2 linked regions of the Cohnella abietis genome follow. Each later gene encodes a partner of the first gene's protein in a complex. Links are inferred from orthologs where the notes say so. Each region holds a gene or a part of one and is shown in the gene's direction. Other genes may lie near its edges. The genes, in order: hfq and katA.

Region 1 (8,784 bases):
ATGGCGCTTGTCAGACTTAAACGGCTAAGAGACGGCGGTAACGACACTTTGTTGGCCGTTTCAGGAGCTACCGCAGGTGATAAGGTGCTGGATTGCACGGCTGGCTTATGCTCCGATGCGCTTGTTTTTAGCTACGCAGTTGGGAAGCAAGGTACAGTCGTTGCCTTAGAGGCATCGGATGTTCTTCATATAATTGTCCGTGAGGGGCTGCAAACCTACGAAACGGGATTGCCTGATATCGATGAAGCGATGCGCGCTATACAGGTTGATCAAGGACGATATGAGGATATCCTGAGCAAAATGGACGATAAAAGTGTAGATATCATTTATTTCGATCCAATGTTTGAGAAGCCAGTTACGATGTCGAGCTCGCTTATTCCACTTCGGTCACAAGCGTTCAAGGAGCCGTTAACAGAGGAAGCGGTGAAGGACGCCATTCGCATCGCACGTAAGAAAGTTGTTCTTAAAGATCATCGCGACAGCAGACAATTCGAGCGGCTTGGCTTCAGGCTTGTGCGAGCGTCTGCCTCGTCAGTAGCATACGGGGTGATAGATATTGAATAGTGAAACAGACGATCGTCCTCTGTTGCTCGTCTTGGTAGGTCCAACTGCGGTAGGTAAAACTGCTCTTAGTCTTCAATTAGCTAAAGCCTTAAATGCAGAAATCATTAGTGGGGACTCCATGCAGGTATATCGGAGGATGGACATCGGTACTGCTAAGCTCATGCCTGAAGATCGTGAAGGTATTCCACACCATCTCATTGATATATGTGAGCCGGACCATCCTTTTTCCGTGTCGGAGTTTCAAAGCTTATGCACACAAAAAATTCAAGACATTCATAGCCGTGGACGGTTGCCCTTCATTGTAGGGGGAACAGGGTTATATGTGGAGTCTGTATGCTATGGGTTTCAATTCCAAAATATTGGCGTTAATGAAGCTTACAGAGAACAGATGCGAGCCTTTGCACTCACGAATGGTCCCGAGGCGCTGCATGAACGCTTAGCCGTTATTGATCCGCTTACGGCAGCTAAGCTACATTACAACGATGAAGGCAGAGTCATACGTGCGTTAGAAGTTTTTCATATGACGGGCAAACCGTTGTCCGAGCAGCAGGACCAATCCCGTGGAGATGATAAAAAATCTCCTTATCGTTTATGTATCATCGGATTGACTATGGATAGGGCCGAGCTGTATCATCGAATAGAGCAACGAATCGATGATATGATGGCTGCCGGGTTAGTAGAAGAAGTAAGTGTTTTGCTGAAGGAAGGCATTCCTCGCGAAGCGGTTTCTATGAGAGGTCTTGGCTATAAGGAGATCGTCGCTTATCTAGCTGGAGAGATGGATTATGACGCTGCGGTTGAAATTTTGAAGCGCGATACAAGGCATTTTGCGAAGCGGCAACTTTCATGGTTTCGTCATATGAAAGCATTAGAATGGGTTCATATCGAGAAAGAAGAAAAAATGAGCGAACTTTTTCAAGAGATCTGTGCTATAATAGCAGGAAAGTTTCTGATTGACATTGAATATATTTATTCATAAATATGATGTGGCGATGGGGGTTTACGGCCAATGAACAAGTCCATTAACATCCAGGATACATTTCTTAATCAACTTCGCAAAGACAGCATTCCGGTAACTGTTTATTTGACCAATGGGTTTCAAATTCGCGGTATCGTTCGCGCCTTTGACAACTTCACCATCGTAATTGACAGCGAAGGACGTCAACAAATGGTATACAAACATGCAATTAGCACGTTTATGCCACAGCGTAATGTATCTCTCATGCAACAGGATAGCGGATCTGATAACTGATCCAGAGTTTCCAAGCTACCGGTATTGTGAAACTTTTGCTTAGTAAAAAGCGTCTAACAGAATAGGCCGGCACCTGAGCAACCCTTTACCGGGTTGTTCTTTCTTTATGGAGAGTTGAGCTATAATAGGGTTAAGAAATAATACTTGGGTAAATTAGAGAGTAGAGAGAGTAATGGATAGAAGGGGAGAACAAGATGAACCAGCCTGAAGGTCAGGGAACTATCTCACGAGGCAAGAGCAGCAAGGCTAAAGGGAAAGGAAAGAGCAAGGGACCTCGTAAGGGAAGAAAAAAAGCCGTACTTATTTGGATATTTTTCGTAGTATTATTTGCAATTGTATGTGCGGTAGTAGGTTATTTGCTAGTTATCCTTAACGGTGAACGAATTCTTAGTGCTAATGTAAATAAATTAAACTTAGACAAAGCTTCAGTCATCGTAGATCAGAACGACAAGGAAATAGCCAAGCTGTATGTTTCTGAAGGGAATCGTGAATTTGTTTCCTTTGACAAAATTCCGAAAAAGCTACAGGATGCTTTCGTAGCGACTGAGGACAAACGGTTTTTCGAGCACAATGGTATTGATTTGTTGGGAATTGGTAGAGCTCTCGTGAAGGACGTCATTGCACGGAGCGCCAAGGAGGGTGCGAGCACCATCACCCAGCAGCTCTCTAAAAATCTGTTCCTGAATGCAGATAAGACGATTTTCCGTAAAGGAACAGAAGCATCTATTGCGCTGGCTCTTGAACGGAAGTGGAGCAAGCAACAGATTCTTGAGCTGTATTTGAACCGGATCTATTTTGGTAAAGGACAATATGGCGTAAAGACGGCTGCTAAATATTATTTTAATGTATCTGATTTGGACAAATTGGAATTGTGGCAGATCGCTACATTAGCCGGTATTCCTAAGTCACCAGGTACGTACAATCCGATAAGCAATCCAGAGAGGTCGATGGATCGCAGAGCTGTCGTGCTTAAGCTTATGTACGATCAAGGGCTTATTAGCTTAGAGGAAAAGGAAGCAGCGGCTAAGGTCGTTTATGATATCAAAAAAGCGTCAGGCCAAACAGGTAAATACCTCACTTATGTAGATTATGTGCTAGATGAGGCAATCGAGAAAACCGGACTTAGTGAGGAAGAGCTGCGGAGTGCGGGCTATCGCATTACGACAACGATTAATACGAAGGCTCAAACAGCAATGGAGAATGAATTCGCCAATGCCGAGAGGTTTGAGACAAGTAAGGATGAGAGACTCGTTCAAGGCTCTATGGTCATTATGGACCAGTATGACGGATCTTTAATCGCTATGGTCGGCGGTCGTGATTACCAGATACAAGGGTTAAATCGCGTTACGCAGCAACGTCAGCCTGGCTCATCATTCAAGCCAATCGTAGACTACGGTGCAGCTATTGATACAGGGGATTATTATCCGTGGTCGACGGTACAGGATGTTAAGAAATGTTATGGGAATTATTGTCCTTCGAATTCCAATGGGAACTATTTAGGAACGATACCCATGAAGCAAGCGATTAAAGAATCGCGTAATGCATCTGCAGTATGGCTGCTGAATGAGATTGGAATTAGCAAAGGACTCTCATTCGCGGAGAAGCTAGGAATTAAGCTGGAAAAAGAAGATCGAAACCTTTCGACTGCACTGGGAGGTCTGTATCGTGGCGTAACTCCCGTGCAGATGGTAAGAGCATACGGTGCGTTCGCCAATGGCGGAACTCTTCAAGACCCGCACAGTATCTTAAAGATCGAAGACAGCAGAGGCAAGAAGGTATACGAATACGACGAGTCCAGTGCTACGAGGGTTATGAGTGAGAATACGGCGTATTACGTTACTCAGCTTCTACAGGGCGTCGTACAGAAGGGCGGAACTGGCGTACGTGCTAATTTCGGTGGACGCCCAATCGCAGGGAAGACAGGAACTACGCAGGCTGGTATCCCTAACTTTAAGACAACTGGAAACCGTGATGTTTGGTTCGTTGGCTATACGCCGGAGTGGACGGCTGCAGTATGGTATGGCTATGACAAAACAGACAAGGATCACTATTTGAAGAAAAGCAGTGGTCAGGCTGCAGCCATGTTCTCTGCGGTAATGTCCAAAGCTATGGAAGGCGTGAAACACAAGAGCTTCCCTATTCCTTCGGGCTTGAAGGATGATGAGAAGCTTGCGGGAATTAACGGCTTAATAGCCGCGTATTCCCCAGAGCAGGTGTCCGTCGAGCTTACCTGGTCCCCTGTAGCTAATGAGGGGATGACATACAAAATCTATCGCAAGGTAAACGGTGAAGCAGATTTCAGAAAGATTGCAGAAACCGCTGATCCGTCGTACGACGATTACGCGATATTGCCGGATCAGGTGATAACCTATTACGTAACAGCGTACCAAGCATCCAAGAAAATGGAGAGTGCACCGTCAGAGAAGGTGACTATTACAGTTACGACAGGTCTCGAGGCCACGCCTCCACCTGGAGAAGAAGGTGGGGAGGTTGATCCCCCAGAGGAGTCTGAATCGCCACCAGAGTCACCGCCGATAGAGATTGTAGTTCCTGGGGGAAGTCCAACCCCGAGTCCAACACCGAGCCCTACACCAACCAACAATCCAAGTGAAACGCCAATCGGTGATACACCTGCCAGTCCTCCTGCGGGTTAACGAATTTGATGCTTGATGAGCGTCCCATAAAAGCAGCTGATCTGAAAGACGATCAGCTGCTTTTATTACGTTTGCTGGGGACGCGCTCAACTGGTTCGGAAAGGCAACTTGTGGTAAGCTCTTTATATATTGAGCTGTCTAATCGGCAGCACGGGCATTATCACTAAGGTTGGATAAACGGAAAGGAAAGTAGGCATGAAACGTAAATTTTCCGATCGCGCTAATTGGCGCCGTATATTAAAGAAAAGCTATGCATGTATTCCGATGGATGATGCCCATTTCAGGGGCTTCGTTACTTTGTATCGAATTCACGAGCTACGTGACCCCTTGTGGAAGGAATACAATGGCCGGAGAATGTGTTTAGCTGATAAAGGTTACTTATGGATGCAGCATTTTCCACGGGGAGAGCATTTTGTCGTTACTACGATGTTCGATAACAAAGGTCAAGTCGTGCAGTGGTATATCGATATATGCAAGGTCCAAGGATTAACGGATCAACAGGTTCCGTGGTTTGATGATCTATTTCTCGATATCGTTGTTCTGCCGACGGGTGAAAAGCTGCTGCTGGATGAGGATGAGCTGGAAGAGGCTTTGGATGAAGGGCAAATTACGGCGAAGGATTCTGCGATGGCACAGAAGACGGCGGGAAGACTTATGGAGCTCATTAACCAGAATAAATTTCCGTATTTTGATCTCAGCTTGACTCATAGACGAGTGCTGCTTGATAAGCTGGGATGGGAGAAAGGAACTATTTGATGTACGGGTTTAATAAAGGGAGGGTATCTGCCTCCCCTTCCTTCGCTGTGAGGCCGAGGCGTCCTAGGTGGCTCAGAGCATTATTGTGGTTAGTATTGGTGGGACTGGTTGCGTTCATGACTTGGTGCGGATCACTTTATTACCTGATAACGAGCTACCATGGAACGTCTGAGAACGAGAGTGCTATGAAAGCTGACGTGGGCATTGTTCTAGGTGCCACACTATGGAACAACGCACCAAGTCCTGGCTTACGTGAGAGGTTAGATCAAAGCTTAAAGCTGTACCATGCTGGTGCTTTTAAGCATTTTATCGTAACAGGTGGCTTGGATGACAATGGTGCAACCTTGACTGAAGCAGAAGGAATGCGCAATTATTTGCTCGAGAAAGGCGTTCCTGAACAGGCAATTGAAATGGATACCCTCTCAAGAAGTACATATGAGAATCTGCTTTTCTCACAAGAAATTATGGAGCAGCAGGATTGGAAAACAGCGGTTATTGTTACTCATAGCTATCACGGGTCACGGGCGGAGAACATTGCTAAGAAGCTTGGCTACGATCCTGTTCAGGTTAGCGTGACGGACTCCAAGGTGCTTAAGATGTCCTATCATGTGACACGAGAAATATTAGCTTATACAAAATGGTTAGGTATGAAGCTGTTCCTATGACTAGGGATCGGACGAACGGAATACATTGGTATTGCGGCAAATTCGTCGACACAAGCCATATGGGGTGAAACGTCATGAACGCTAAAGCGAGCACATCGGACGTTAGGGAAGCTTCGGCCGCTCAACAAAGGCCCTCCCGGCAAATTAACGTCATCTTGCGTAATTCGGAGCATGACTCTGTGGCGGGCTCAGCGACTGGAACAGTGGATTCTAATGGGAGCAACAGATTGTTGCCCCAAACCGGGCCATGGGTAGAATGGCAAAAGGAGCTTGACCGGATGGTCGGGCTGGATAATATTAAAGAGCTGGTTTACGAAATATATGCGTTGCTGCAAATTATGCAATACCGCAGTGAAGCGAGTTTGCAGGCTCAAGCCCACGTTTACCATATGATCTTTAAGGGAAATCCGGGCACTGGAAAAACGACGGTAGCTAGGCTGCTTGCAAAGCTATTTCAAAGTATGGGATTACTGGCTAAAGGACATCTTGTCGAGGTTGAACGGGCAGATCTTGTAGGGGAGTATATTGGGCATACAGCGCAGAAGACACGAGAGCTTGTCAAAAAGTCACTCGGCGGTGTGTTGTTTATAGACGAAGCTTATAGCTTGGCGCGTGGCGGGGAGAAGGATTTTGGAAAAGAAGCTATCGATACTTTGGTCAAGGCGATGGAGGACTACAAAAATCAATTTGTGCTCATATTAGCTGGATATACGTTAGAGATCGATGCTTTTATTATGACCAATCCCGGACTTCCTTCGCGATTTCCTATTCAGATGGAGTTTCCCGATTATACGGTTGATCAGCTCGTCCAAATTGCAGAAGGAATGACTAAGGAACGGGATTATACGCTGCTTCCCCAAACCTTGTTCAAGCTCCGTCAGCTTCTTATACAGGAGAAGACAGAATCCATCTACGATTTTAGCAATGCCAGATATGTACGAAACGTATTGGAGCGGGCAATTCGCTATCAGGCCGTTCGTTTGCTTTCCCAGTATCCATCGGTTTCTCCTGGTAGACAGGAGCTCATGGCGCTACGACCGGAAGACGTTCGCAGTCTTTAAGTTTACATAGAGAGAGGGTCATGTTGATGAGACAAAGCACGTATGAAACAGGCACAGCAGATCGCGAGAAAGCGATATTGGTTAGTCTTGTAACGGATAAGGTCAAAAGATCAGGCGCCGATCCTGAGCATTCGCTGGATGAGTTGGCATCGTTAGCGGAAACGGCAGGTGTTGAGGTTGTTGATTCTATTATGCAAAATCTAGAGGTTCCTGATAAGAAATATTTTGTAGGTAAAGGAAAAGCGCAGGAAATTCATGCATTAGCCGAGGAAACAGGAGCAACGACTGCGATATTCGATCAGGAGCTGTCTGGCGCACAAGTCCGCAATCTAGAAGAAACATTGGATATGAAAATCATCGACAGAACGCAGCTGATCCTAGATATATTCGCAGGTCGCGCCAAAACCCGAGAAGGTATTTTGCAGGTCGAGCTGGCGCAGCTTTCTTATTTGCTACCAAGGCTATCTGGACAAGGGAAAAATCTGTCTAGACTAGGCGGCGGTATTGGAACAAGAGGTCCAGGGGAAACGAAGCTGGAGACAGATCGTCGTCACATTCGGGATAGAATTACGGAGCTTAAGCGTCAACTGGATACTGTAACTGCTACTCGCAACCTTCACCGCGAGCGCCGGCGTAAAGCCGGCGTAGTGCAGGTAGCGCTTGTCGGCTACACGAATGCGGGGAAGTCTACTTTACTTAGGCAGCTAACGGAAGCGGATGTGTTGGCAGAAGATAAGCTCTTTGCTACATTGGATCCAACCTCACGCAATCTGATCCTGCCGAGCGGCAAAGAGATTATACTTACGGACACGGTTGGTTTCATCCAGAACCTTCCTCATGATTTGGTTGCTGCATTTCGCGCCACGTTGGAGGAGGCGGGGGAAGCGGATCTGCTGCTGCATGTCGTAGACACCTCATCTCCGATGAGAGAACGGCAAAAAAAGGTCGTTGAAGAGGTACTGCAGGAGCTTGGCGCGGGCGGGACGCCCATACTTGTCGTTTATAATAAAATTGATGTAAGCTCTGAGGAAGCCTTGTCTATGCTTTCCGGAGGGCAGGATACTATTCGTGTGAGCTCCTTTAATGACCAGGATATGCTGCATTTAAGGGAAGCAATCGAGGACAGAATATTGGGCGATGTCGCTCTATTCCGAATTCCGGCGTCTCGTGGAGATTTGGCAGCGCTCGTATACAGGGTCGGAGAAGTCATTGAGCAGGATACGGAGGAGGATTTACTTCTTCTAACAGTGAGAGTAAATCCGACCGATATGGAGAAATCAGGGCGCGCACTAGAGCCCTATCGTGTAGTAGAGCAAGAGGCTTAGTTTATAAGGCGAAAGGAAGTCCATCATGCAGGGCAACATACAGTTAGAGTTTGAAGAGCAATGGGAGCAATGGGCGGACGAAGCGGAGCAGCTGGTTTCACCGCAGTTTAGAATTATGGATAAAATAGTCGAGAAGAACCAATGGAAGGTTATCCAAGCCTTTCAGAAGCATAAGGTGAGTGATTATCATTTTGCCGCTTCTACGGGCTATGGTTACAATGATCGTGGACGTGAAGTGTTGGATTTGGTTTATGCAGATGTGTTCGGTGCTGAAGCCGCAATCGTCAGGCCTCATTTGGTTTCGGGTACACATACGATCTCCGCGGCGCTATTCGGGGTGTTGCGTCCAGGTGACGAGCTGTTGTTCGTAACGGGACGCCCATACGATACTCTCCATAAGGTCATTGGCAAACCAGGGGATGGCTTGGGCTCGTTAGCCGATTGGGGCGTTACGACCAAGATTGTTCCCTTGTTAGCGGATGGAAGTGTCGACTGGGAAGGTGTGTC
Region 2 (17,533 bases), 1.9 Mb from region 1 along the record:
CTTCAAGCTTATGCTATGAGCTAATGATACTAAACAACAGACAGGAGCTTTCTCTCAGGATCTGGTACACCTGTAGAGATAGCTCCTATCTGTTAATCGCTATTGCGCGCTGTCGTACGAGGGATGGCATAGGGCTTCAACTCCACTGCCGCATCCGTATGACTGAACACTATCCTCGATTCAGCCTCCAGACTCGCTAAATCCTCTGAGCTATATCTGGAGCTAAAATGAGTAATCAACAGCCACTTCACACCTGCTGCCTGTGCAGTTTCCGCTGCCTGAAGGGTTGTGGAATGACCATACTCTCCTGCTTTGTCCACCAAATCATTAGCGAACGTGGCTTCATGAACGAGTAAGTCTGCACCCCTTGCAAGCTCTATTGCACTATCACAAGGCTTAGTATCCCCCAGAACGACAATAATTCTGCCTGGCAGTGGATTTCCGACTACTTCAGCAGAGCGAATTATTCGCCCATCTTCCAGCGTAATGTCTCTGCCAGATTTTAAGCTACCGTATAAGGGACCTGATGGAACACCCAGCTTAGCAAGCAGCTCCGTATTAAGAACGCCGGTACGGGGAAGCTCAGTTATTCGGTAGCCGAAGCTATCGATCCGATGATCGAGCTTAGCTGCTTCTACTGTAAAGAAGTCATCCTCACATACTGTTCCTTCTTCTATCTCATGAATCCGAAGCGGATAACCCAGATGAGTTTCACTGATCCTTAAAGTAGCCTCAATAAATTCGCGCAACCCAGGGGGACCATACAAATCCAATGGCTCGGTTCCACCAAGCGATGATCTGCTGCTTAATAAACCAGGAAGTCCAAAAAGATGATCCCCATGCAAATGGGTAATGAACAGCTTCTCCAGCCGGCTTAATCGGAAGGGAGAACGAAGCAGCTGATGCTGCGTACCTTCCCCACAATCGAACATCCAGAACGTTCCTCTGTTTTGCGGCATTTGCAGAGCAATAGCTGTTACATTCCTGTTCGCAATTGGCATGCCTGCGCTCGTTCCCAAAAACCAAAGCTCCATGCCAACACCTCCTCCGATAGCTTGTACCGCTAACAGGCACAATAAACTAATCAGAGTTATCAATAAAGGAAAAAACCTAGAATGCTAAGAACATACCCATCTAACTTAGGCATAGTGTTAGTCTTTAAACACCCGTCCGTCTCTTCTGGTTATTTTGCACCTTATGGATTTGTGTCTTCATAGCCTTAACTCCGCCAGAAGCGTTGCCTTGTTGTCCATTAGCTGAACGTTGAGCCTGTTTTTTCTTTTCCAATATACGTTTGATCGCATCCGTCTGGTTCGATTTCTTCGTTTCTTCCACTGAAGCCTCGTTAGGCGTCGTATTATTATCGCTCATTTTTATCACCCCATGTAAGATTACCCTTCTTATTTTACATCATCGGAGCGCTTATTAACTGTTTTTCTGTAAAAAAATTCGATAGTTTCAGCTTACCCCTCTTGTCTTTGTCTAATTCAGGCTAGGACCTTCGTAGTGGGAAAGAAATCCCAACAAAATGAGATAAAAAACCTTATAATAGAATCATTAACTTACATAAATGAGGTGAGAAAATGAGATTTTTATGTTTATTGCTCATATGTTGTCTGATTTTGACAGCCTGCAGTAGCACCTCGAATTCAAGCAGTGTAAACGAGCATGCAAAACATACACCTTCATTGGATGTCAAATTAGATATTGAAGACAATCAGGTTACGGTAAAAGTGAATACGGACATGACTATATCCCCGGAGCATTATGGGAAGGCTCGCCAGGATGGTGAAGGCCATATCCATATGTATTTGGATAACGGTGCTAAAGTAGCAGTCAAGCAAGGTCAGCAGGTTTTCCCAAACCTATCTCAAGGTAAGCATACTCTTAAAGTTTCCTTACATAACAACGATCATACCCCCTATGACGTCACCAAAACATACGATTTTGAAATCAAATAATATTCCCTTTACAGGAGAACCTCGTGCTCAATAAATTAAGCCTACAAACTCGGATAGTAACTCTTTTCACTACCGTAACTGTGCTATTAATGTCAGTCATAGTCTGGTTTGATTCCTACACTCTTCAGAAGGCTGTTGAGGAAACCTACGTCAGCCAACTGGACGGGATGACAACTGCAATCAACGGCAGGTACGAAGAATCCCACTCCATACATGACGTTCAGCAAATCTTTGATTACATACAATACAAGAATGAGAATGTTCTGCAATTAACACTGTATGGACAAGATAAGGTACTTGCTTCAACAGACCGGGAGCTTATCGGAAACCCCTCCCCACCGGATTTATTAAACGCAATTCAGGTTTCCAAAAATGAGACTCTGATATCGCATATCCGTAATGATGCTGATGGTATTCCTAAAGATCGTTTAACAGCTCCTCTTAAAGAAGATGGGGTTACAGTTGGTGCTATTGAACTACTGGTAGATACATCAGAAAGCTCAGATTTAATCTCAAATCGGATTCTATTCATTATTGTTGTTGGTCTTGCCATTGCCGTGCTTTTACTTGTCGTATTATCGATTATTATTCGCAAATTACTTATTCGTCCGTTACTTAAAATTAGAGATGCCGCAGTTACTATGAAGATGGGCTCTGCGTACAAAGAGATTGTCCTTGACTCTAGCCAAGAAATAAATGAGGTTGCCTCTGCCTTCAACGATATGGTTATCGACCTAGAAGGCCGTTACAAGGAATTACAGCAAGCTCAGAAGCAGCTAGTAGAATCAGAGAAGATGGTAGCCTTGGGAAACCTAGTTGCTGGCGTCTCGCATGAGATTAATACTCCCATTGGCATTGGCGTAACTGCTGCCTCATACATGGATGAGAAGACAAAAGCCTTTCAGCTCCTGTTCCAGGACAGCAAGATGAAGCGGTCAGACTTGGAAGAGTATCTCAACACGGTGAGTGAAACGACTGGCATGCTTCAAACAAATCTATATCGTGCATCAGAGCTGATTAGAAGCTTCAAACAGGTAGCCGTAGACCGATCTATCGACATGAAGAGAAGGTTCAAAATTAAAGAATATATTAAAGAAGTGCTAATAAGCCTACAGCCTAATCTTAAGAAGACGAAGCATCAGGTTCAAGTAACAGGTAATGATGGCATTGTACTTTTTAATGATCCCGGTGCCATTTCACAAATCGTAACTAATTTGATAATGAATTCTCTTATACATGCCTTTAACCCAGACGATGAGGGTCAGATCTCTATTACTGTCTCCTCCCACTTCACCGATTTTACCCTGCATTATTCGGATAATGGTAAAGGAATGCCTCCTGAAGTCGTTCAGCAAATCTTTAATCCCTTCTTCACTACCAATCGGAGTAACGGGGGAACCGGACTTGGGATGCATATTGTATATAATCTAGTCACACAATCACTTCGCGGTACGATCAGATGCGAGAGCAAAGTAGGCTCAGGCACCAACTTTATTATTCAAATTCCAATGATGAACGAGGGATGACATAGTGGTAAGCAATCAACAAGAAGATTTCCTTATATTCGCAGAAGATGATCAGGTAGAGCCACCAGTGTCAAGCTTGGAGAAAGAAAAGTGGAAAATAATTATCGTAGACGACGAGCAGGAGGTTCATAACGTTACCCGTTTGGTGTTGAGCGATTTCGAATTCGATGGCAGGCGACTAGATCTCATAAGCGCTCACTCTGAGAAGGAAGCGCTCCAAGTCATCAGCGATCATTCCGACATTGCTATCATTCTACTAGACGTCGTTATGGAGCAAGACGATTCGGGATTGAGAATTGTGAAATACATACGTGAGCAATTAAAGTACCAGGCGGTCCGGATCATCCTGCGAACTGGGCAGCCCGGCCAAGCACCTGAGAAAACCGTAATCATGAACTACGACATTAACGATTATAAGGAAAAAACGGAATTAACATCTCAGAAGCTATTTACTACTGTTATGTCGGCCTTGCGTTCATACCGGGATATTATGATCATTGAGAATAACAAGATTGGCTTAGAGAAAATCATTAATTCCTCGGCAGATTTGTTCGAACTGAAGTCTATGAGAAAATTCGCCTCTGGTGTTCTTACCCAGCTGACCTCGATTATGAATTTGAATAGAAACGCGCTTCATTGCAACAGCTTCGCTGTCTCCAAAGGGCAGGAGGAAATATATATTCTCGCAGCAACCGGGGATTTCTCTCCCGATGAAAGCAAGAAAATCGAGGAAGTCGTTCCTGAACATGTTCTCAGAAGGATTGAGAGTACATTTCGCGATAAGAAGGGCTCTTTCTTTGATGACCATTTCACGTGCTACTTCCGGAGCAAAGCAGGCAGTGAGAATGTTATCTATTTCGAAGGCTCCAACCCCTTAAACGAATGGAATCGGTATCTTATTGAAGTATATAGCTCCAACGTTTCTGTAGCATTCGAGAACATATACTTGAATGAGGAAGTCGAAAATACACAGAAGGAAATTATTTTCACCTTAGGAGAAATAGCCGAGACGCGTTCTAAGGAAACGGGGAATCACGTCAAAAGAGTAGCTGAATATTCTAAGCTTCTAGCTCTTAAATACGGCATTCCCGAGGAAGAGGCCGAGATCGTCAGACTTGCATCATCGATGCATGACGTAGGTAAGGTTGCCGTACCTGATGCCATTCTGAATAAGCCAGGCAAGCTCACGCCAGAAGAATTCGATACGATAAAAATGCATACCAATCACGGCTACGCCATGCTAAATCATTCTAACCGCCATATTATCAAAACCGCTGCCATTATAGCTCATCAGCATCATGAGAAATATAACGGTCAAGGCTATCCGAACGGTTTGGCCGGGGAAGACATTCATATCTATGGCAGAATCGCTGCACTTGCTGACGTATTCGATGCGCTTGGAAGCGAAAGAGTGTACAAGAAAGCATGGCCGCTTGAAGAGATACTAGATTACTTCCGACAAGAGAGCGGGCAGCATTTTGACCCTCAGCTAGTTACCCTTTTCTTCGATAACTTGCCGAGCATATTAAATATAAGAGACCAATTTACGGATCTGAAAAGCTAATCAACAAAGGAGAGCTCCCGCAAGAGGGGCTCTCCTTTGTTGATTACTATGTTGCGCGCCGACTAGAGCATCGTTATTGCTGACTAGTAAGAACCGCATCAATTAGACCGTAGCTAACTGCCTCTTGCGCAGACATGAAGTAATCTCGATCTGTATCCTTGGCGATCTGCTCAATAGACTGACCGGTTTGCTTGGCCAGAAGCTCGTTTAATTTGTGCCGTAATTGAATAATTCTTTTTGCCCGGATTTGTATATCTGATGCCTGCCCTTGCACCCCACCGAGCGGTTGATGAATCATGATTTCACTATTCAACAATCCGAAGCGTTTCCCTCTAGTCCCGCTGGACAGAAGGAAAGCCCCCATCGATGCGGCCATCCCCATACAAAGCGTACTGACATCTGCTTTAACATATTGCATGGCATCATAGATTCCCATTCCAGCAGATATTGATCCCCCAGGGCTGTTAATATACAGCTTGATGTCCTTGTCAGAATCATCAGCATCTAAATAAAGAATCTGGGCAATTACCGTATTGGCTACTGCATCAGAAATTTCTCCAGATAGAAAAATGATCCGATCCTGCAGCATCCGAGAGTATATATCGTAGGCACGCTCGCCCTTAGCGGTATTCTCCACGACATAAGGCACTAGATTCATCAAGTCTCACTCCTTATCCCTCTATCCGGTACTTTTTCTCCAAATCTGATGATGGGCTAGCATTGATTTTCCATACTTTTGGCTTTAAAGAATCACTGAGCCTCTGTTGCTCGCTTTCGTCATCAAGCAATGGAAGCTCTTTGATTCGGGTTACGACTTCTTCATCCACGACCACATTATTCATCTCGTTCTCATCCACTACGTCGAGTGTTACACATTGCTGGACTTGGTTGGGAGCCCCATTTTCCGTATAAAATAACGTGAGCTCTATGGTCGTCCTCTCACATTTAATCGCCTCGCTAGTAAAAATCTCCATGTAAATATCATCTGGAGTGGACGGCTCATAAATGATAATTTCTCCGGAGTCATCCTCATGAAAGTGACTGAGATTTCGGCGGCGATAAATCCCTTGAGGAAGATTAATACGTATTCGCGCATTCTCAACCTGACCAATTGCCTCTAAGTGGATCCAAAGATGATTCATACCCTCTTCATTCTCAAGCTGAGATTTGGCCAGCCTAACCGATATCATTGGTTTCCCCCTCCCGCCATAAGCTGGGTAACGGTGTCGATCACTCTGGTCCTCAGCTCAGGAGCAATTCGAGAGCTTATGGAAATAATGACATCCTCATTGATAACATGCGTTTCATGCTGGAGTAGTTGGTCTGATTGATACAAGGGGAGCTTCTCACCAATGCTGATGATTTCCTCCATGGGCCGTCCTTGAAGCTTCTCTTGGATAGTCGCCAAGGTTTCTCCACTTCTAGACAAAGTAAGTATGGCGCGAAAATAATGAAGGTGATTATCGGTATAAACCCTTTTATTCCCGACAAGCTCCAGCGCTGGGATAACACCAATTTGTGTGTAGTATCTGACCGTCCTTAGATTCATTTGTGAATCTTCGTTTTGCAGCATTTCAGCGATTTGCTTCGCGGTGTAATGATTCACTTCTTCTCACCCTTCCTGAGTGCATGATGGATATTTATTAGAATGATGTTTTTATTATTTCACACGTTACAGTAAAGTGTAATAGTTACAGTATACTGTAACTATTATTGAATTGCAAAGAAAGCCCTTTGGAGTATTCCTCAAAGGGCTTTTCTTCACATAGCATATGCTTATTTCAATAAAGCTTCCCAGTTTAATTGGGCTTTAAGACGAAGCTGCTTGAGCTCATCCTTGGTAGGTGGCTCTTGTTTCTTAGTATTAATGAGTAAGAGTTTTGATTCTGCATTCCATGTCACTGTAGCTCCTAGTGCTTCCGCTAAAAATCGAGCGGGAACGACGGTACTTTTATTAATCATCCGAGCAGGTACTGTAAGCTTTGCCGATTTTCCATTAATATAGGCTGTTTTGCTACCGATTGTCAGTTGCACCTTCTTGGTCACAGTCGTTGCAGTCACAAGCTTTTTACCTGAATTCCAAGTCACATTGGCTTGCATTGCTTTAAGTAGCTCACGAAACGGAATAAGCACTTCATTTTTCTCAATAATAGGTTCTGCCTTCAACGGAATCAGCTGTCCATCTAGCACAACAGCGGCAGCATATTTGATTCGCTTAGGCGAAGCTACAAGATCATAAACCCAGCCGTTATTTGCCGGAACCGGATCTGCTACAGTGTCTCCCGCCAAATTCAGCCACTTTCCTGTGTTGGAATCGAGAAAAGGAGCCGATCCCGTATAGAAAAGGGGAACTGATGGCTTAACAATTAGATGATAAAATAACTCAGCCTTGTTATTCCCCGTTGGGAAATATTGAAGCTCAACATCGTACATCGATAGCAGCAGTCGTTTGGCTTGTTCCTGCTTCAGCTTTGGTTTGAATCCAGTTGGTATTGTTGACACAGGCTCGTTGTTATAATTCTTAGGGAATTTACCTGTTTTCGCATCCAAGACTCGGTCATTTATTGAATACAATAACGGAAACTCCTTCTCCTCATCCAACCTAAAGAGGAAGGGTAAGGAGTTATCTAAAATAATACTTTGAGCAGTCTCCTTAGAGATAATACCTTTGGGATCGGCAAAATCTAGCGCATGCCAGTTGACTTGATAGGAGGTTACTTCACCACTTGTACGATCAACAAATATAGAAAATTCATTGAATCCATATGGACCAGTGCGGATTCCGTTCACTAGTCTATTAAACCTAAATTTATATTGTGATTTGTCATTCGTTCTTGTGCTGTACTCTGATTCCCTTGCAGGATTGATGACCCACTGGGCATCAAGCTTCCAAGGCTGGTTCTCAGCAAAATTCTTCGCGATGGTTGCGGCAGTTTCTATATCAATTTTGCTAGGAGTGCTGAAATCCCATTCTTTAGTATCTGTAATTCCGGACCATTTGGAAGCTTGAAATTCCATAAGCTTACCATCCGACTCTCTCAGCTCAATGTTAACAGAGTGTAGCCTTCTCCCATTATCGTCTGTTTCCGGTGTGACAAACCCTATATTCCACGACTTGTAATTAGCGATTCCTTTTGTAACATTGTCAACCTCTGCTCCCTCCGGTATGAGCGGCAGCAGCAGCTTTGCACGAGCAATTGCATCCTCACGGTTCAGGATGGGGCCGCCAGTTAATCGTGTGGACGATGAGGTTGAGCTTGCCTCCTCCTTCTTAACGTTAGCAGCAAGAGATTGGGCTTGCGTTTGAGTGGACGTATACAAGGTGCTTCCTAACGCTAGGGAGCAAAGGATAACAATTTTTACCAGTTTAGTGGATTGGTACATTACAAGCCTACTGATCGACATAATTTCTTTTGCCCCTCCCCCTACTTATACTCCTATTCCTTCTTTCCTGGGAACCCATATACGAAAAGGATAATGCCAACAAGACTGAACACAGGAACGAATAGATTATCAAAGAAGCCAGTATGGACTGGAGAAGCAACTCCGTTGCCACTGTTAGCTTCAATAGCGAAAGCTATTCGCCAGCCAACCCGCTCAAATGCATATATGATAGCTGCAATAACTAGAAATGTAGCACCTAATTTCCTATAAAAATCGTTGCCCAACTATAATACCTCCTTATTGTGCGTTCCAATATGCTCATCTAATTAACGTTCTTCCCCTCCATAAGGTTACATTAAATTCCAAGTCAATGTTAATCATTTATTATTAAGCTATTCTACCGTTTGTTCTATACATTACAGCAGGCTGCTATATATTGGACAGCATATTTTAATGGTTTTTAGAATAATTCTAAATAGGTGATGTTTTCAAAACTTTCATTAAGGAGTGTTTCTGTTATGAGTGACGAGAACAAAAAATTGACGACTAGCTGGGGGGCTCCTGTCGGGGACAACCAAAATTCAATAACAGCTGGCTCACGAGGACCGACACTGATCCAGGATGTTCATCTACTAGAGAAATTAGCTCATTTTAACAGAGAACGTGTTCCAGAACGTGTTGTTCATGCGAAGGGTGCAGGAGCTCACGGTTACTTTGAAGTTACCCAAGATCTATCAAACTATTCGAAGGCCAGCTTCCTTTCTGAAATAGGCAAACGCACCCCTTTGTTCATCCGTTTCTCGACTGTTGCGGGAGAGCTTGGTTCGGCAGATACCGTTCGTGATCCTCGCGGATTTGCTGTGAAATTCTACACTGAGGAAGGAAACTATGATTTAGTCGGCAATAATACACCTGTATTCTTCATTCGTGATGCCATTAAGTTTCCCGACTTTATCCATACACAGAAGCGCCATCCTCAAACCCATTTGAAAAACCCTAATGCCGTTTGGGATTTCTGGTCCCTCTCCCCTGAATCCTTGCACCAAGTTACGATATTGATGTCAGATCGAGGGATTCCGGCTACTCTCAGGCATATGCATGGCTTTGGTAGCCATACCTTTAAGTGGGTTAATGCCGAAGGAGAAGCTGTTTGGGTAAAATATCACTTCAAAACAGAGCAGGGCGTTAAGAATCTAGATGTCGAGCTTGCGGCTAAGCTTGCGGGCGAAAATCCGGATTATCATACAGAGGATTTGTTCAATGCTATTGCGAATGGCGACTTTCCAGCATGGAAGCTTTCCGTGCAAATTATGCCGTTAGAGGATGCAAATACTTATCGCTTTGACCCCTTCGATGTCTCAAAGGTATGGTCACAGAAAGACTACCCATTAATCGAAGTCGGTCGCATGGTGCTGAACAGAAATCCGGAAAACTATTTTGCGGAGGTTGAGCAAGCTACTTTCTCTCCTGGAGCATTCGTGCCTGGCATTGAAGCTTCACCGGATAAAATGCTGCAAGGTCGTCTGTTCGCCTACTCCGATGCACATCGTTATCGGGTTGGCGCTAACCACAATTCTCTGCCAATCAACCGACCGCAAGCCGAAGTAAACAATTATCAGCGCGATGGGCAAATGCGTTCCGACAGCAATGGGGGAAGCTCTGTCTATTACGAGCCTAATAGCTTCAGCGGCCCGACCGAATCTGCACAGAATAAGCCTGCAGCCTACGCTGTATCCGGTGAAGCGGATAGTGTAGCTTACGATCATCATGATCACTATACGCAAGCGGGCGATTTATACCGTCTACTTAGCGAGGATGAACGTACCCGTCTAGTTGAAGCCATTGTCGGAGCAATCAAACCCGTAGAAAAAGACGAAATCAAACTCCGTCAAATTGGTCACTTCTATAAAGCCGATCCAGAGTACGGCACACGTATCGCGGAAGGGCTTGGATTAACCGTTCCTCAGGTCGTGTAACTAGATTCCCATAGCTAAATAGGGGGCAGTTCCTCAAGGTCTATGACCCACGGGACTGCCCCCTACCAACTACTTATCACCAATCGTACCTATCCCCTCCACATAACCAGCTCTGTTGCTCGAAAATTTCTTATTCATTTCTAGTATCTCAAGCAATTGTGCCTAATTAGCCTCTTACAGCTTCGTTGCTCAAAAATTCCGTATCCCTTCGACTAATCAATCTCTTCCAGCCCTCATACCTATCCCCCGCCCCGTTGCTCGAAAATTTAGTATACCCGCTCCAATCTTCCTAGTATAGACACCACTTTGGTATCGCCCGTCATTGTCGTGTTTTGCTACTATGAGTGAGGTTGGCTTCGGTTCGGCTCGTCATCGTCGCATTTTGCTACTATGGGCGGGGGTTGGTTTCGGTTCCGCACGTCATTGTCGCATTTTGCTACTATGGGCGTGACTCAGCTCCTGTTTCGCCCGTCATTGTCGCATTTTGCTACTATAGGCGCGACCCGGCTTCCGGTTGGCTCGTCATCGTCGCATTTTGCTACCATAGACGCGACCCGGCTTCCGTTCGGCCCATCACACCCGTAACCTAGCGAATATTCTCCTGCCAAACTGAACCGCACCATGGCAAATGAGCAATACCACACCGATCTCAATAGCATGATCGGCAAAGTTTAGAATACCGCCAGCGCGGATGATAAAATCTGTCACTTGTCCAAACAACAGGCGATCAATCCCATTCCCAATCGCTCCTCCGACTAAAAACCCCATGCTGCTACTAAGGATTGCTCCCCCCAGTTCTCCTTTTCTGCGATAATAAAGCACCCCAATAACGAATAGAACGGCTATAACCCCAAAAAGTCTTCCATAGCCTTGAAATGAGCTTCCTGCCATACCGCTATTCTCATAGTGAGTAAGCCGCACTCCCCATAATAAGAAATCATCGCCAATATTAATGTAGAGACGTATTAGAATTTTAGAAATTTGGTCAGCCAAAACAACGATTATCGCAATTGCATAGAACAGCATAATTATCCCTTCTTCCTAGCAGCTTCGTCTGTATCCCTCGTTATCAGTATATAGGAATACTTAGAATCATCAAAAAAACACCCCCACTATCAGGATGTTTTTCTTCAAACTATTCTCTCAGCCAATCAAACTTACCCTTTAACCGCGCCAACACTTAAACCGCTAATAATATACTTCTGGAAAAATAAGAAAAGAACGGCAGGTGGTATTAACGTCATCGTCAGAATGGCAAACCGAATGTTCCAGTTGATCGTCGAGCCCGTATACATAACTTTCGTATAGATGGCGGCCGCCAAAGGCAACTTGTCTTCATTCATGACCAAGCTTGACCAGTAAAAATCGTTCCAGGTCGTCGAAAATCCGAGCAAAATTAATGTAATTAGAATAGGAACGGATAGAGGAATAGCAATGTTCGCGAAACTCCTAAACTCCGATGCACCATCTATCCTTGCAGACTCCAACAGCTCCTTATGGATACCGTCAAAGAAATTTTTCAGCAACAGTAGGAAAAATGCGTTCGCACCCGCAGGCAACCAGTAAGCCCAATAACTATTCAATAACCCTAAGCCCTTCAGGTTTAGAAAATTAGGAATTAAATAAGAATTCGCAGGAATTAATAGAGTAGATAAAAAATATAACGTAATCCACTTCTTCATCGGAACTCTCAGATGCGACAGACTGAAAGCCGCCATCCCAATGAAGGTTAAGGAGAATAATGAATTTCCGAGAAAAATAAATAAAGTATTCTTAAAATATAACGCAATATTTAGAACCGACAATGATTCCTTATAGTTGGCCCATAAAAATTTACTTGGAAAGAACGGTGCAGGGAACGTGAAAAACTCTTTAGTCGACTTCAGGGAATTTAGAAATGTATTGACAAACGGATATAGCATAGAAAGAGAAATAAGGAAGATGCACAATACCATAAAGCCATATGTGATTTTTATTCCTGGTTTTCTAAAGTCATATCGGGACATAATTGCGCGATCTCGGGTCGTCTTCATGCCTCGTCGCCTCCACGTCTGATTTTGATCGTGATAATGGAGAAGACAAGTAAGAAGGCGAACATGATCACTCCCATAGCACTAGCCTTACCGAAGTTCATGAAAGTGAATGCCTCCCTAGTCGTAAGCAGAAGATACGTTAGTGTGGCATTATCCGGGCCTCCTCCAAACATTAGCAATTGAGATTGGAAGGCTTGAGATGTTGCAATCAGTTGCAGCACGAGAAGAAGTAAGATCAGATTTTTTATACTAGGAAGCGTAATATATCGAATCCGCGCCCATACGCCGGCCCCATCCAATTCCGATGCTTCATATAGATCCTTGGGTATAGCTGCAAGTCCCGCGATATAGATCAGGGTCGCACTACCGAAATTTTGCCACGTTTCCAAAATAATAAGAGAAAATACCGCATGCTCCTTGCTATAGAAATCAAAATCCGGTAAACCCAAATAATTGAAGAATGAGTTAATCGGACCCACTGCATCGAAAAACCACTGCCACATTCCATATAATACGATTGCGGGTATTATACTCGGAAGATAGCCCACGATGCGTGCAGAGCCTTGAAACCATTTCAGCTCAGACACCGCGATGGCCATAGCTATAGGAACCCAAAACCCGATCAGCGCCGCAAGCCCCATGTACACCAAGGTATTTTTGATGGCTGTATAATAATCTGGATTGCTCAGCACCTCTTTGAAATTTTGCCAACCAACAAAGGAGTTTCCGCTTACAAAATCCACGTTATAGAAGCTATACATAATTCCTTTAAATATCGGCATCCATAGAAATATGAAAAAGATGATGATTTCCGGAAGCAAAAATAGTAATCCCCAAAAATACCACCGCGTTTTCCTGCTCAATCCCGATCTAACAACTGGAGGTTCTAGTTCTAGCTCCATCATTCTCACTCCCGATCCTATGTGTCAAGCTTAAAGCTTCATCAGCTAGCAAGAAGGAAAAGGGGTCTAATACTGGTATCAGCATAGACCCCTTTCACTATCCCGCTTGAGATACGATTACAATATTTTCACTTTATCGAAAGTCGCCTTTTGAAGTTTCTCAGCCGCATCATCTAGCAGTTTCTTAAGATCGATATCGCCTTTGCTAGTGAATACTTTTTGAATAACGTTTGACATTTCTAGATAAAAGGCTTGTGTCTCGTAGCTCGCTTCTAATTTGGGCACAAGCAATGTGCTTAATTCAGGAGAGAATTTGTAAACATTTTCATGCTTAGCAAGGATCTCTTCATATTTCTTGCCATATTCGGAGCTGTCATTCCAGTAGTTAATGAGCTGCGGAACATAGATTTTATTTTCTGTTTTTTGTGATGTAATTTGTGCATCAACAGCATCCAGATAAGCGTCTGTAAAGTATTCATCTACTACAAAATCAAATGCGGCTTGCTGCTGCTCCGGCTTTGCCAAAGCATTGATAACCTTATAGTTACCACCGGCTACACCGATGTGCTTCCCACCCTTGGTTAAGGAAGGAATCGGATACAATACGACGTCATCTTTATCAATTCCACCTTGATTAATTGCTCCGTCAAGAGCATTAGCAGCTCCGCACATGACCATTGCGCCACGTCCTTGGTTAAATAAAGCTAGTGCTTCTCCATAGCCTAATGCCCAGTTTTTCGGTATGACATTAGCATCCTTCAAATCCTTGTAGAATTTCAAAGCCGTTAATCCTGCTTCGGAGTTAAAGGCAGCGGTAACCTTTCCGTCTGCTACAGTCTCAATATCACCGCCTGCCGAGTATAAGAAGTTAGTCCAGTTCCAGCCGCCTTCCGTGTTTACCCCCATAGGGACGAATCCCGCAATTCCTTTTGCCGGATCATTAACAGCTTTGGCTGCAGATAGAAGATCATCCCAAGTCCAATCAAGAGGTGGCAATGGAACTCCTTTATCCCTAAATATCTTTTTGTTAATCGTGATAGTCATCGAGTAAGCATCAATTGGAATACCATAAGTCTTGCCTTCTATTAAGAACGGAGCCAATGCGACACTATTCAGGTCCTTAGCGTACGGCCATTTGGCTAGCTGTTCGGTCAAGTCCGCAATCCACTTCTTACCTGATAGAAGCTTGCCTTCTGTTGCCCAGGTAGTAAATTCGGTCTGTGCACTGTTGGATGCCATCTTAATTGCAATCCCTGTGTTCTCATATTTCCATAGCTTCTGTGTAACTGATATGTTGGGATATTTTGCTGTAAAGCGTTTAATTTTTTCGTCCAAGGCTTTAATTTCTTGTGTCTTATCCGCTGCGGGTGCATAGACTTCTATACTGATAGGATCTTTGTTAGTTGGCGCTGGTTCCGTTGTAGCTCCCTCCGATGGATTAGAAGCTTGTGCTGATGGAGATGAGTCGCTCGGTTGAACATTGTTAGTTGAATTCTTGTTACTTCCGCAGCCTGCCAGAACAATAACTAGTGCTAGCATGCTAATCAGAAAGCTTTTTTTCATTTTTTTATATCCCCTCTCACGGTATCGTTTTTTTCTTACAGCTTTATTATAAAGCCCCAATAAGTTCCATTTCGATGTGTGATATATGGATAACAAAGGGATAAATTATGATTACCAGGTCAAATCGTATGCTTAATTTTTCACTTCGGAAGGATTGATTCCATAATGCTTTTTGAAAATTTTACTGAAGTGCTCAGGTGTTTCGTATCCAATCTCATCCGCAATTTCGTATCTGCGCATATCAGTCGTGAGGATTAATCTCTTGCCTTCCTCCATTCTTAGCTTGGTTACGTAATCCCAAAGATTAATGCCCACGATTTTCTTAAATAAGTAGCTCAAGTAATTAGGGCTTAAACATACAAACTCGGCAATCTCTTGCAGCTTTAAGCCTTTCTGGCGAAAATGACCATCAATAAACTGCTTGGCGCTTAGAATAAAGGAATTGTTATCCTCCATCACTCGGCTCGTAACAGATGCTCCTACATCTGTTAACGGACCTTCACGCTTGCCGAAATCCTCAATGTAAAACACGTGGTAATCCTTGTGAACCTCGCCCCACTTAATTGCTTCGTTGGCCTCTCGGGAAATGTCCACCCAGCTCTTAACTCCTTGTTTAATGCGGCTGATCCCGATAACGCTTTTGGTATTAATGAATTGGAGAAGATTGTTGTGGAGTAGTTGGGCAATCATAGTCTGTTCATTAAACGGGGTCGGATTATTCATCTCTTCCTGCGTGAACTGAAGAACAACCGAGATGGCATTGCTGCCGCTATAGAAAACGATGCTCTCCCATTTTTCTAACGTTTCCTCAATTACATTTAACGAGGCATATCTTAGTAAATTACGGTCGCGAAAAGAATTGATATCATTTTCCAGCAAACCCGCCTTGATTAAATTAAGCTTGATGACCAGCATGCAGTAGTATGGTCCATTGAACTCATACCCCAAATATTGGAATACCTCATCTACTTCAGCTTCGTTAAACCCTTCAGAGATAAGCTCGTTCAAAATATGGTTTCGGTTCGTGCTCATGTCCTCGAAGGAAAACTTCTGATTAAAGGACGCATCCGTTAAGGAGCGCATTTGAGTGTCTCTCTCCAGCAAGAGAGTCCTGGTCACTCTAAGTAGCTCTCCAGGGATGACCGGCTTCACAATGTATTCTTTTACACCAAATCGTAATGCTTTCTGTGCGTATTCAAATTCTCCATGAGCCGACAAGACAACTACGGGAATCATGGGGTTTTCAGTAAACAATGTTTCTATTAATTCAATTCCGCTCATTAAATCCATCTGGATATCTGTAATCATTAAATCAATTTTCTCCAAACGGATATAATCTAGCGCCTCGAATCCGTTGCTAGCTACGAACACTTCCCCTATATTCATATCGGCGTTCATTAATAATGTAGCTACGCCTGTACAGATCATTAATTCATCATCCACGACCAGAACGTTATACATAGTGTCGCCCCCTGGTTCCTATTGTTAGATTTCATCTGAAGATGTTGCTGCAATAATCAGAATGACCCTTGTTCCACCTTCTGACCGGTGCTCGAAGCTTAATCCATAATGTTCTCCAAAATGAAGCTTGATTCTTTTGTTAACATTGATCATGCCATAGCCTTCATCAGGTAACGTCCCCTTCAGAATGTCGTTCAATTTACTCAAATTTACTGCCTTGTACCCGTTATCCTCAATCAATATCATAATTTTATTTTCAACCATATTAATCTTAATCCATAGCTGTCCGTCCTTCTCCATCTTGCGAATGCCATGAATGATAGAGTTTTCTACTAGGGGCTGAAGAACGACTTTAGGAATAAGATATGATTTGGTTTCTTCCTCGATTTCCCAGTGAATGGCGAAGGAATAGTTGTTTCTTTTTAACTGTAGTCTCAAATAGGCTTCAATGTGATTCAGCTCTTCCGAAATAGGGATTAAGGTTTTTCCCCGACTTAAGCCGATGCGCATAAGCAACGAGAGATCGCGGATCATTTCGGCTGATTCCGTATTTCCTTCAATTGATGTTCGCCAGAAAATAGATTCAAGCGTGTTGTAAAGCAAATGGGGATTAATCTGAGAATGTAGAATAGTCAGCTCTGCTTCTTTATGCTTGAGCTCAAGCTCATACTTGTCATGAATCGTTTGGTTAAGTCGCTTCGTCATATCAAAGAATGCATTATTTAAAAGGCCAATTTCGTCCTTACGATTCACCATGTATTCATTCGTTAGTGGCCTTCCAGGCTCGAACGAACGGCTTAATCTGGCTAATCGAGATAGAGGGCTTAGAATGTGTCTGAGAAAATAAAGGATCGCTATTAATAAAATACAGAAATATACGATCATAAGGTAATTAACCAGCTCTCTCATAGCCTCATGCTCGCCAATAATAGAGCTTATCGGAATTTTGAATAATAGCTTAGTCCCACTATTAGTGCTTGAATTAATCGCGTATAACCAAGATTTCCCTTCCTCTCGGTCTATAAATACCCCTTCCGTTGACCGGAATATCGTTTGAGGCAGCTTAAATGTTGAACCAATTTCAATGTTTGAAGTATTGGCTAGCACAATATTACCTTTGTTCAATAGAACAATTTGTCCATCCTTCGGAATCTTAAGCGTTT

What was found.
Region 2: the proteins of hfq (region 1) and katA are in contact, whole or in part, in a crystal structure (PDB 3VU3), measured with the Escherichia coli proteins. The link is inferred for Cohnella abietis from one-to-one orthologs.

The regions. Positions count from the first base shown.
Region 1 is NZ_AP019400.1:3,477,703-3,486,486, forward strand. Bases 232-3,194 are described here. They hold hfq (RNA chaperone Hfq), read left to right. Parts: upstream 232-1,573; coding sequence 1,574-1,816; downstream 1,817-3,194. Other genes in these bases: KCTCHS21_RS14950 (class I SAM-dependent methyltransferase), read left to right, coding at 232-564; miaA (tRNA (adenosine(37)-N6)-dimethylallyltransferase MiaA), read left to right, coding at 554-1,543; KCTCHS21_RS14965 (transglycosylase domain-containing protein), read left to right, coding at 2,011-3,194. In the rest of the region: more of KCTCHS21_RS14950, read left to right, coding at 1-231; more of KCTCHS21_RS14965, read left to right, coding at 3,195-4,470; KCTCHS21_RS14970 (ribonuclease FAU-1 family protein), read left to right, coding at 4,666-5,226; KCTCHS21_RS14975 (YdcF family protein), read left to right, coding at 5,310-5,891; KCTCHS21_RS14980 (AAA family ATPase), read left to right, coding at 5,966-6,952; GTPase HflX, read left to right, coding at 6,979-8,277; KCTCHS21_RS14990 (methionine gamma-lyase family protein), read left to right, coding at 8,303-8,784. UniProt on the Escherichia coli protein: RNA chaperone that binds small regulatory RNA (sRNAs) and mRNAs to facilitate mRNA translational regulation in response to envelope stress, environmental stress and changes in metabolite concentrations.
Region 2 is NZ_AP019400.1:5,386,090-5,403,622, forward strand. Bases 8,370-11,182 are described here. They hold katA (catalase KatA), read left to right. Parts: upstream 8,370-8,953; coding sequence 8,954-10,411; downstream 10,412-11,182. Other genes in these bases: KCTCHS21_RS23890 (stalk domain-containing protein), read right to left, coding at 8,370-8,456; KCTCHS21_RS23895 (hypothetical protein), read right to left, coding at 8,489-8,719; KCTCHS21_RS23905 (signal peptidase II), read right to left, coding at 10,985-11,182. Outside these bases: KCTCHS21_RS23845 (FAD-dependent oxidoreductase), read left to right, coding at 1-24; rnz (ribonuclease Z), read right to left, coding at 93-1,034; KCTCHS21_RS23855 (hypothetical protein), read right to left, coding at 1,159-1,371; KCTCHS21_RS23860 (hypothetical protein), read left to right, coding at 1,689-1,961; KCTCHS21_RS23865 (HAMP domain-containing sensor histidine kinase), read left to right, coding at 2,051-3,487; KCTCHS21_RS23870 (DUF3369 domain-containing protein), read left to right, coding at 3,492-5,051; ATP-dependent Clp endopeptidase proteolytic subunit ClpP, read right to left, coding at 5,125-5,709; KCTCHS21_RS23880 (hypothetical protein), read right to left, coding at 5,723-6,241; KCTCHS21_RS23885 (MerR family transcriptional regulator), read right to left, coding at 6,238-6,657; more of KCTCHS21_RS23890, read right to left, coding at 6,828-8,369; more of KCTCHS21_RS23905, read right to left, coding at 11,183-11,437; KCTCHS21_RS23910 (carbohydrate ABC transporter permease), read right to left, coding at 11,569-12,444; KCTCHS21_RS23915 (carbohydrate ABC transporter permease), read right to left, coding at 12,441-13,307; KCTCHS21_RS23920 (ABC transporter substrate-binding protein), read right to left, coding at 13,464-14,909; KCTCHS21_RS23925 (response regulator), read right to left, coding at 15,042-16,370; KCTCHS21_RS23930 (cache domain-containing sensor histidine kinase), read right to left, coding at 16,395-17,533.